Regions from separate parts of the Vibrio sp. KUL78 genome, predicted to be linked through region 1. Evidence: predicted binding sites of a transcription regulator. Region 1 holds the regulator's gene; the other holds the start of a gene.
What was found. The regulator MetJ, encoded in region 1, represses methionine synthesis genes. The targets are predictions, from matches to a motif close to TTAGACNTNTANANGTCTAA.

Region 1 (5,600 bases):
GTTTATAAATACACTGCGAAAGGCAATATGGTCGCAGTGATCTCTAACGGTACCGCCATCCTAGGTCTCGGTAACCTAGGTCCAATGGCGTCTAAGCCAGTTATGGAAGGTAAAGCGCTACTGTTTAAACGCTTCGCGGGTCTAGATTCCATTGACATTGAGGTAAAACACCGCACTATCGATGAGTTCGTAGATACTGTTGCGAACATCTCAGACACCTTTGGTGGTATCAACCTAGAAGATATTAAAGCGCCAGACTGTTTTGAGATTGAACGACGCCTTATCGAGCGCTGTGATGTGCCGGTATTCCACGATGACCAACACGGTACAGCGATTGTTACTGCAGCAGGTATGCTCAACGCTATCGAGCTTCAGGGCAAAGATCTGAAAGAAACCACTATTGTCTGTCTAGGTGCAGGCGCAGCGGCGATCGCTTGTATGGAGCTGTTGATCAAATGCGGTGCGATGCGTGAGAAGATCTATATGCTGGATCGTAAAGGTGTGATCCACACTCGTCGTGACGATCTTAACGAATACAAAGAGCTGTTTGCCAACAACACAGATAAGCGCACGCTAGAAGATGTGATCGAAGGCGCGGACCTATTCCTAGGTGTATCAGGTCCTGATCTGTTGCCACCAGAAGCGCTTAAGCTAATGGCGGACAAGCCAATCGTGTTTGCGTGTTCAAACCCAGATCCAGAAATCAAACCTGAGCTTGCTCATCAGGTTCGTGATGACCTAATTATGGGTACAGGCCGTTCAGACTACCCGAACCAGGTAAACAACGTGCTGTGTTTCCCGTTTATCTTCCGTGGTGCTCTTGATGTGCGTGCGAGTGAGATTAATGATGAGATGAAACTAGCAGCGGTAGAAGCGATTCGTGAGCTAGCGAAAGAGCCAGTACCACAAGACGTACTCAATGCCGCAGGTGTTGAGGCGCTGACCTTTGGTAAGGACTACATCATTCCAAAGCCAATGGACCCGCGTTTGCTTCCTCGTGTGGCTAAAGCGGTAGCGAAAGCTGCGGTTGAATCTGGCGTGGCTCGTATTGAGTTACCCGATAGCTATATGGCTTAAGGTTGTGGCACAAGCCAAACGCATTTAACGAGAAGAGGGTCTAGATGACCCTCTTTCTTATTGAATGGTGCAATGGTTGTTGCTTATGTGACCGGATTAAAGTGTTACCTATGTGACCATTAGTACATTTTGACTGTGGTGACTCTAAAACGCGCGTCATTCCTGCGTAGGCAGGAATCTTCTTGAGGCTTGGTGCGCGCTTGTAGTAGGCCCCTGCCTGCGCAGGCGCGCGGCTAGTAGGGTGACGATAAATTTGACCGTGATGACTCTATAGCGTGCGTCATTCCTGCGCAGGCAGGAATCTTCTTGAGGCTTGGTGCGCGCTTGTAGTAGACCCTTGCCTGCGCAGGCGCGCGGCTAGTAGGGTGACGATAAATTTGACCGTGATGACTCTATAGCGTGCGTCATTCCTGTGCAGGCAGGAATCTTCTTGAGGCTTGGTACGCGCTTTGAGTAGACCCTTCTTACGCAGGCGCGGCTAGTGGGATGACGATAAATTTAACCGTGATGACTTTAAAGCGCGCGTCATTCCTGCGCAGGCAGGAATCTTCTTGAGGCTTGGTGCGCGCTTTGAGTAGACCCTGCCTACGCAGGCGCGCGGCTAGTGGGGTGACGATAAATTTAACCGTGATGACTCTAAAGCGCGCGTCATTCCTGCGCAGGCAGGAATCTTCTTGAGGCTTGGTATGCGCTTTGAGTAGACCCTGCTTACGCAGGCGCGGCTAGTGGGGTGACGATAAATTTAACCGTGATGACTTTAAAGCGCGCGTCATTCCTGCGCAGGCAGGAATCTTCCTGAGGCTTGGTACGCGCTTTGAGTAGACCCTGCTTACGCAGGCGCGGCTAGTGGGGTGACGATAAATTTAACCGTGATGACTCTAAAGCGCGCGTCATTCCTGCGCAGGCGCGCGGCTAGTGGGGTGACTAAATTTGATCGTGATGCCTCTAAAGCGCGCGTCATTCCTGCGCAGGCAGGAATCTTCTTGAGGCTTGGTATGCGCTTTGAGTAGACCCCTGCCTACGCAGGGGTGACGATAATTTTAGGGAGACGGTATCTATAGAACTGTGTTGCTACGCTCATTGAACAGAAGCTAGCGGAGGAAGTTCTTATGAACTTGAAGATATGATCTTAGAAATAGAATGCTACCTACTCTTCATCAAACGCTTCAAACTCAATCCCCATCGCCGTCATCAGCTCTTTCGCTTCTGTTGGGATATCATCAGGACGGTCTTTTCTTAAATCTTCGTCGGTCGGAAGCGGCTGGCCAGTGTAGGCGTGCAGGAAAGCTTCGCACAATAGTTCACTGTTGGTTGCATGGCGTAGGTTATTGATTTGGCGACGAGTACGCTCATCGGTCAATACCTTTAGCACCTTCAGCGGGATAGACACTGTGATTTTTTTTACCTGCTCGCTTTTCTTACCGTGCTCCGCATATGGGCTAATGTATTCACCATTCCAATCTGCCATTACACACCTTCGCTCTGTTAATCATAAATAGTAGTAATAAGAATGCTGCAATTTTAGCGGGATTTACTGCCATAAGCAAAGACATATAGACGTCTAGAAGTGTTGACGTCTCACATTTTGGAAAGTAAAGTGGGGCAACGAATGTGGATATTTATTTTAATGCAATGTTAATTCTTTAACGTTTGTGGCGTTTGCCGGTTCCCATATTACCGGTAAAAGTAGACACTGTGGTTACACCAACTAGCCATGCGATCTGAGAAAGGAAGTTTCTATGAGCAATCGGAAGCCAGCGACAATAGCCGTACGTACTGGTATCGAATCGGATACCCAGCATCACGCTGTGGTGCCACCTATTTATCTCTCTACTAACTATGGTTTCCCTGCCTTTGGGGAAGTGCCGACTTACGATTACACCCGCTCAGGAAACCCAAACCGAGGTTTGTTAGAAACTGCTTTGTATGAGCTGGAATCTGGTAAAGGCGCGGTAGTGACTAACTGTGGTACCTCTGCACTCAATCTTTGGGTTTCTGCTTTCTTAGGTCCAGAAGACACGATTATTGCTCCCCATGACTGTTATGGTGGCACGTACCGCTTGTTCAACACGCGTGCGCAAAAAGGTGACTTCAAGGTTAACTTTGTCGACCAAAGTGACGAGCAAGCCTTTGATGCTGCGCTTGAGCAAAAACCAAAACTTATCTTGCTTGAAACGCCGTCTAACCCACTTGTGCGTGTTGTCGATATTGCGGCCGTGTGTGAAAAAGCGAAAAAGGTCGGTGCGCTGGTAGCAGTAGACAACACCTTTTTGACACCTGTGTACCAAAAGCCTCTCGAGCTTGGTGCAGACTTTGTGATTCACTCAACGACCAAGTATATCAACGGTCACTCTGACGTGATTGGCGGTGTGGTGATCACCAAAACCGAAGAGCACGCAGAAGAGCTCGCATGGTGGGGCAACTGCATCGGTGCGACGGGTACGCCTTTTGATAGCTACATGACTTTGCGTGGTATTCGCACGCTTGGCGCACGTATGCGTGTCCATGAAGAGAGCTCGCAACAGATCCTAGATTTTCTTAAGCCGCAACCATTGGTAAAAGTGATTTATCACCCAAGTCTGCCTGAGCACCCTGGTCATGAGATTGCTAAGAAGCAGCAGTCTGGTTTTGGCTCTATGTTGAGCTTTGAGTTCGCGGGTAGCTTTGAGCAGCTTAAGTACTTTGTTGGTGAGCTAGAGCTATTCTCGCTCGCAGAGTCTCTTGGTGGCGTCGAAAGTCTGATTTGTCACCCAGCGTCTATGACGCACCGTGCGATGGGCGAAGAAGCATTAGCCGAAGCGGGCGTTTCTCAGCAGCTCCTTCGCCTCTCTGTTGGTCTAGAAGACGCGCAAGATCTGATTGATGACCTTGCCCAAGCGTTTGAGAAAGCATCTGCATTTAAAGGATAAGCCGGCATGAGTCAAAGCAGTACCCTGAATAACAGACACGGTAAGCAGTTGCACAAATTCGGCGGCAGCAGCTTAGCAGACCCTGAATGTTATCGCCGAGTGGTCTCTATCTTAAAAGACTACTCTAATGAAGAAGACCTTATCGTGGTCTCGGCGGCGGGTAAAACCACTAACCGTCTCATCGAATTTCTAGATGCGCTTAATAAAGATGGGCGCATTGCGCACGAGCACCTACAGGCGCTTCGTCAGTTTCAGATTGAGCTGGTGGAGTCACTACTAACCGGTGAAGAAGCCGAAGGTCTGGTCTCTCAGTTACACGACGAATTTAGCACGCTTGGTGAGCTTAGCTATCCGCTCACAGACGCTGAGCGCGCATCGGTATTAGGACACGGCGAGGTGTGGTCTTCACGCCTATTGGCTGCGCTGCTTAGACAGAGCGATTTGCCTGCAGTCGCACAGGACGCAAGAGCCTTCCTTCGCGCTGAGTTCGGCACTCAGCCAGAGGTAGACCGCGCTAAATCCTACCCGCTGATCAAAGAAGTATTGGCACAGCATGCGCATCACCGTGTGGTGATCACTGGTTTCATGGCGCAAAGTGAATGCGGCGAAACCGTGCTGCTGGGTCGTAATGGCTCTGACTATTCTGCTACTGTGATTGGCGCATTGGCGGAAGTGTCATGCGTGACGATATGGAGTGACGTTGCAGGTGTATACAGCGCGGATCCACGCGTGGTGAGTGATGCATGTCTATTGCCTTTGCTACGTTTAGATGAAGCCAGCGAACTGGCGCGTCTTGCAGCACCTGTATTGCACAGTCGTACGCTTCAGCCTGTTGCTCAAAGTGCGATGGACTTGAATCTACGCTGCAGCTATCAGCCTGAGTCCGGGTCAACACGCATTGAGCGTGTGCTTGCATCAGGGCGCGGCGCAAAAATCATCACGTCACTCGATGAAGTTTTGCTTATTGAACTGGCATTTGGTGCGGGTCACGACTTTGAGCGTGCGCAGACTGAAGTGCTCAATAGTCTTAAGCGTGCACAATTGGCACCGTTAGCGTTTGAAGCGCAGGCGGACCAATCTCGACTTCGCCTTGCTTATACCGCGGAAATTGCCTCTGGCGCGCTTACTGAGCTGCAAGACCTGGCTATTGAAGCTGAGATTAAGCTCAAAGAAGGCTATTCCATGCTGGCCGCAGTAGGCGCTGGCGTGACTAAAAATGCCAACCACTGCTTTGGCTTCTATCAGCAACTTAAACATGCGCCAGTTGAGTTTATTTCAGAAGCTGAGTCTCAATTGAGTCTTGCTGCTGTGCTACGTAAATCAGATATTCAACCTCTCGTGAAATCGGTCCATACTCAGCTGTTTCAAGCGCAAAAGCGTGTTGCGGTTGCGCTGTGCGGTAAGGGCAATATTGGCTCAAGCTGGCTATCTCTATTTAAAGAGCAGAAAAGCGAGCTGGAGAAACGTCGTGGTATGAGTTTCAACTTAGTCGCAGTTATCGATAGCCAGACCTATTGGTTTGATGAAGATGGCATCGACGAGCAGCAGGTGCTCACGCGCTATGAAGATGAAGCGATTGAATACCAAGGTGACATCTGGCTACAACGCCTAGCG
Region 2 (5,600 bases), 690 kb from region 1:
TCGGCGTACAACGGTGGTACTGGCGGCGTACTAAACACCTTCCACCGTACAGACCGAAAACGGGCGATGAACGATCTTAATTCACTGCAGCCGAATCAGGTTTATTGGGCACTGACTAAAAAGCACCCGAATGCAGAGGCGCGTCGTTATTTAGAGAAAGTAACTAAATTCAAAAAAGATTTTAATGCTGGAAAAGGCTAATTTTGCCAAATTTGCCTAAAACAAATACGATCCGCTGAAAAATGCAGCGCTTGAACGCTTTTTTAAAGTTTTTTTCAAAAAAGCGTTGACGGGAGGACCGAAAATCCGTTTAATAGCGCCCCGTTGCCCGGATAGCTCAGTCGGTAGAGCAGAGGATTGAAAATCCTCGTGTCGGTGGTTCGATTCCGCCTCCGGGCACCACAATTTAGATTGTTGGTGTTGTTAACAGAAACACGAGCAATAACAAATAAAGTGTCGCCGACTTAGCTCAGTAGGTAGAGCAACTGACTTGTAATCAGTAGGTCACCAGTTCGATTCCGGTAGTCGGCACCATTTATTTGCCTCGATAGCTCAGTTGGTAGAGCAGCGGATTGAAAATCCGCGTGTCGGTGGTTCGACTCCGCCTCGAGGCACCATTATTTAGTGTAAAGCTGATAATGGTCTTACGACCTAGCTTACACAAATAATTCCCCCTTAGTTCAGTTGGTAGAACGGCGGACTGTTAATCCGTATGTCGCAGGTTCGAGTCCCGCAGGGGGAGCCACTTTAAGAAAAAAGCCGTATCGAAAGATACGGCTTTTTTCGTTTCTACGGTTTCTGATTTCAAAGTCATAAAAAAAGCCCCGCAAGTTATGCGAGGCTATTTTGAGTCAGCTTGTTGTTAATCCTGCTGAACTTTTATCTCGCCCTCAGGCTGCGTTTCTTTCTGCATCTCTTTCTCTGCTAACTTAGCCTTCTCAATCATAGGGGTAATGGTTGAGCCTTGAATCAAGATGGAGAACACCACAACCGAGTAGGTCATGACCATGATGATCTCTTTAACGTCGATGAGCTTATCCTCAATCACCCAGATACCGGACGGGATAGAGAGTGCCATTGCCAGCGCAAGACCGCCGCGTAAGCCACCCCACGTTAAAATACGCACCGACCAAGGGTTATAGCGGCGATAGCGCTTAAAGCCCACGTAGGCCAGCGCTACACTCAAATAACGCGCACAAAGTACAAGCGGTACTGAAACGGCCATCATGATCCAGTCTTCTTGATGGAATTGGAATAGCAGCATCGACATACCGATGAGTAGGAACAGCACACCATTTAAGAATTCGTCCACAAGCTCCCAGAAGTGGTCGAGGTGTTCCTCTGACTGTTTTGAAAAGCCAATGTAACGTGTCCAGTTGCCAATCATAATACCCGACACCACCATTGAAAGTGGTCCAGAGACATGAAGGAACTCAGCAAAGGCGTAGCCGGCTGTTGGGATACCAATAGTCAGCAGGAGTTCCATTGAATGATCGTCGGTTGAGCTAATGAGGTAATGGAATACGAGACCGAGTGCAAAACCATAGGCAATACCGCCAATTGCTTCTTGCAGGAACAGAGCCGTTACACTGCCCACCGTTGGTGCTTCACTACCGAATGCAATGGTAAATAGCGTAACAAAAATAACTAGGCCAAAACCGTCGTTGAAGAGTGACTCACCTTCGACTTGGGTTGAGACTCTTTGCGGAGCATTGAGCTTTTTCACAATGGCAAGAACGGCGATAGGGTCGGTAGGGGAGATCAAGGCGCCGAATAGCAAGCAGTAGATAAGATCAAATTGAAGGCCAATCAGTAAACAGAAGCCATACAGCACAAACCCGATAAAGAAGGTAGAGAATAGCGTCGCGCCTAAAGCAAGGACGGTAATTTCCCATTTTTGATCTTTAAGGTGGGGCAGTTTGATACCTAAACCACCGGCAAACAGCAGGAAGCCGAGGATCCCTTGGAGTAGGAAGTCTTCAAAATCGATATCAGCGACGGTTTCGGTCGCGAGTTCGGTTAACTGAAACCAATCATTTTGGCCTGCGATTAAGATGAGCAGTGATAGCATCATAGCGCCGGCAGTAATTGCAATGGTGGTTTGCATCTTACCTATCTTGCTATTTATTAGAGCAATTAACATGGCTGCTGCGGACAAAAAGCATAAAGTCTGATAGACGGACATCACTTCACCTAGATATGTAAATAAATGTTAATGGGATTTTGTTCTTCTCACCTGTGAATATCAATCACTATTTGTGAATTTATTCTTCGCACTTATAGATTAGGGCGAGTTACGCGATGTTGTTGTTTTTTATTCACTCAGTCGAGTGAGTAGACAACGAACAACTTGTTTCTGTTCCGAGAGTCCGATAATTTGAGGGGATAACAAATCAGTAAAGATTTTTTAGACGTCTAGATTTCTAAAAAATCTGTGATACGATGACAGCATTAGCAAGGAATGAGGCAGTATCGTGGGAAGCAGTAAGTACGTTGAAGGCAAGAAAGCTCTTAGCAAAAAAACTCAGATAGAAAATCAGCTCAAGCAGCGTATTCTTTTGATCGATGGTGGTATGGGCACCATGATCCAAGGATACAAACTTGAGGAAGAGGACTATCGCGGCGAGCGTTTTGCAGATTGGCAGTGTGATCTTAAAGGCAACAATGACCTTTTAGTATTAACTCAGCCAGACCTGATTAAAGAGATCCATAGTGCCTACCTAGAAGCGGGTGCGGACATTCTTGAAACTAACACCTTCAACGCTACCACGATCGCTATGGCAGATTACGAGATGGAATCACTGAGTGAGGAAATCAACTACGAAGCCGCTAGACTTGCCAGAATTGCTGCCGATGAGTGGACAGCCAAAACGCCAGAGCGACCTCGTTATGTTGCCGGTGTTCTTGGTCCAACCAACCGTACGTGTTCTATCTCCCCAGACGTAAATGATCCGGGCTATCGTAATGTTAGCTTTGATGAGCTGGTGGAGGCGTACTCAGAGTCTACTCGCGCGCTGATTCGCGGCGGCAGTGACCTTATTCTTATTGAAACCATCTTCGATACGCTGAATGCAAAAGCCTGTTCATTCGCGGTTGAATCCGTATTTGAAGAGCTAGGCATTGAGCTTCCAGTGATGATCTCAGGCACCATTACCGATGCGTCTGGTCGTACCCTTTCAGGGCAAACTACCGAAGCTTTCTACAACGCATTGCGCCACGTGAAGCCAATCTCTTTCGGTCTCAACTGTGCTCTTGGACCTGATGAGTTAAGACAATATGTTGAAGAGATGTCTCGCATCTCCGAGGGCTTCGTCTCTGCGCACCCGAATGCCGGTCTACCGAATGCCTTTGGTGAATACGACCTCTCTCCTGAAGACATGGCTGAGCACATCGGTGAGTGGGCACGAAGCGGCTTCCTAAACCTAGTGGGTGGCTGTTGTGGTACTACGCCTGAACACATTCGCCAGATGGCTCAGGCTGTCGAGGGTGTGACTCCTCGTCCACTGCCTGAGCTCCCTGTTGCTTGTCGGCTATCTGGTCTAGAGCCACTTACTATTGAGAAAGAATCGCTATTCATTAACGTTGGTGAGCGTACCAACGTGACAGGTTCTGCACGCTTTAAGCGCCTTATCAAAGAAGAGCTTTATGATGAAGCGCTAGAAGTGGCTCGTCAGCAGGTTGAAAATGGCGCGCAGATCATCGATATCAACATGGATGAGGGCATGCTAGATGCTGAAGCCTGCATGGTTCGATTCCTAAATCTGTGTGCCTCTGAGCCTGAGATCTCCAAAGTGCCTATCATGGTGGATTCCTCAAAGTGGGAAGTCATCGAAGCGGGCCTTAAGTGTATCCAAGGTAAGGGCATTGTTAACTCCATCTCGCTAAAAGAAGGCAAAGAGAAGTTTGTTGAACAAGCGAAGCTGATCCGCCGTTATGGCGCAGCCGTTATCGTGATGGCGTTTGACGAAGTGGGTCAGGCGGAAACTCGCGAGCGTAAGCTAGAAATCTGTACCAATGCTTATCGTATTCTTGTTGATGAAGTTGGCTTCCCACCAGAAGACATCATCTTTGACCCGAATATCTTCGCGGTAGCGACGGGTATTGAAGAGCACAATAACTACGCAGTCGACTTTATTGAAGCAGTAGCAGACATTAAACGTGACTTACCGCATGCGATGATCTCTGGTGGTGTATCGAACGTTTCCTTCTCGTTCCGTGGTAACAACTATGTTCGTGAAGCGATTCATGCCGTGTTCCTTTACCACTGTTTTAAGAATGGTATGGACATGGGTATCGTTAACGCCGGTCAGCTTGAGATCTACGATAACGTTCCAGACAAGCTGCGTGAGGCTGTAGAGGATGTGGTACTCAACCGTCGTGATGATGGAACCGAGCGTCTGCTTGATATTGCCGCTGAATACGCAAACAAAGGCGTTGGTAAAGAAGATGATGCCAGTGCGCTAGAGTGGCGTACTTGGCCAGTAGAAAAGCGCTTAGAGCATGCGCTTGTGAAAGGTATTACCGAGTTCATCGTTGAAGATACCGAAGAAGCGCGCGTCAATGCCTCAAAACCTCTCGAGGTAATTGAAGGTCCTTTGATGGATGGCATGAACGTGGTCGGTGACCTATTTGGCGAAGGTAAGATGTTCCTTCCTCAGGTAGTGAAATCTGCGCGTGTTATGAAGCAGGCCGTGGCGCATCTAGAGCCATTTATTAATGCGTCCAAGCAGGCGGGCTCGAGCAACGGTAAGATCCTTCTTGCCACCGTTAAAGGCGATGTTCACGATATCGGTAAGAACATCGTTGGCGTGGTTCTGCAGTGTAACAACTACGAGATCATTGACCTTGGTGTCATGGTGCCTTGCGAAAAGATCCTTAAAGTCGCCAAAGAAGAAAACGTCGACATCATTGGTCTGTCAGGTCTAATTACGCCATCGCTTGATGAGATGGTTCACGTCGCCAAAGAGATGGAGCGTCAAGGTTTCGACCTGCCGCTATTGATTGGCGGCGCGACGACATCTAAGGCGCACACTGCGGTTAAGATTGAGCAGAACTACAGCGAGCCTGTGGTTTATGTCAACAACGCATCACGTGCAGTGGGTGTGTGTACTTCGCTACTTTCTAACGAACTAAAGCCTGCGTTTGTTGAGAAGCTAGATATTGATTACGAGCGCGTCCGCGACCAGCACAATCGTAAAAAGCCACGCACTAAGCCAGTCACATTGGAAAAAGCGCGTGAAAACAAGGTAGATATCGACTGGCAGAATTACACGCCGCCAAAACCGGCTAAGCCAGGCGTGCACGTGTTTGAAGATTTCGATGTTGCGACACTGCGTAATTACATCGACTGGACACCATTCTTTATGACGTGGTCGCTGGTGGGCAAATACCCAGCCATTCTAGAGCACGAAGAAGTAGGTGAAGAGGCGAAACGTTTGTACAAAGACGCTAACGACCTACTCGATCGCGTTGAACGAGAAGGGTTGCTAAAAGCTGCGGGCATGTGTGCATTGTTCCCAGCAGCGTCTGTGGGTGACGACATCGAAGTTTATACCGATGAAACACGCAGTGAAGTTCGCACTGTCCTTCATAACCTTCGC

Region 2: a site for MetJ is predicted at 2,408-2,427, ahead of metH (methionine synthase). Genes of this name have one in related genera too.

The regions. Positions count from the first base shown of each region.
Region 1 is NZ_AP045837.1:3,283,645-3,289,244, reverse strand. It holds gene AC6I8Y_RS15280 (malic enzyme-like NAD(P)-binding protein) at 1-1,077, shown strand, start outside; gene metJ (met regulon transcriptional regulator MetJ) at 2,225-2,545, opposite strand; gene AC6I8Y_RS15270 (O-succinylhomoserine (thiol)-lyase) at 2,817-3,986, shown strand; gene AC6I8Y_RS15265 (bifunctional aspartate kinase/homoserine dehydrogenase II) at 3,993-5,600, shown strand, end outside.
Region 2 is NZ_AP045837.1:405,530-411,129, forward strand. It holds gene mltC (membrane-bound lytic murein transglycosylase MltC) at 1-201, shown strand, start outside; tRNA gene AC6I8Y_RS02170 (tRNA-Phe) at 327-402, shown strand; tRNA gene AC6I8Y_RS02175 (tRNA-Thr) at 459-534, shown strand; tRNA gene AC6I8Y_RS02180 (tRNA-Phe) at 542-617, shown strand; tRNA gene AC6I8Y_RS02185 (tRNA-Asn) at 670-745, shown strand; gene AC6I8Y_RS02190 (cation:proton antiporter) at 863-2,185, opposite strand; gene metH (methionine synthase) at 2,529-5,600, shown strand, end outside.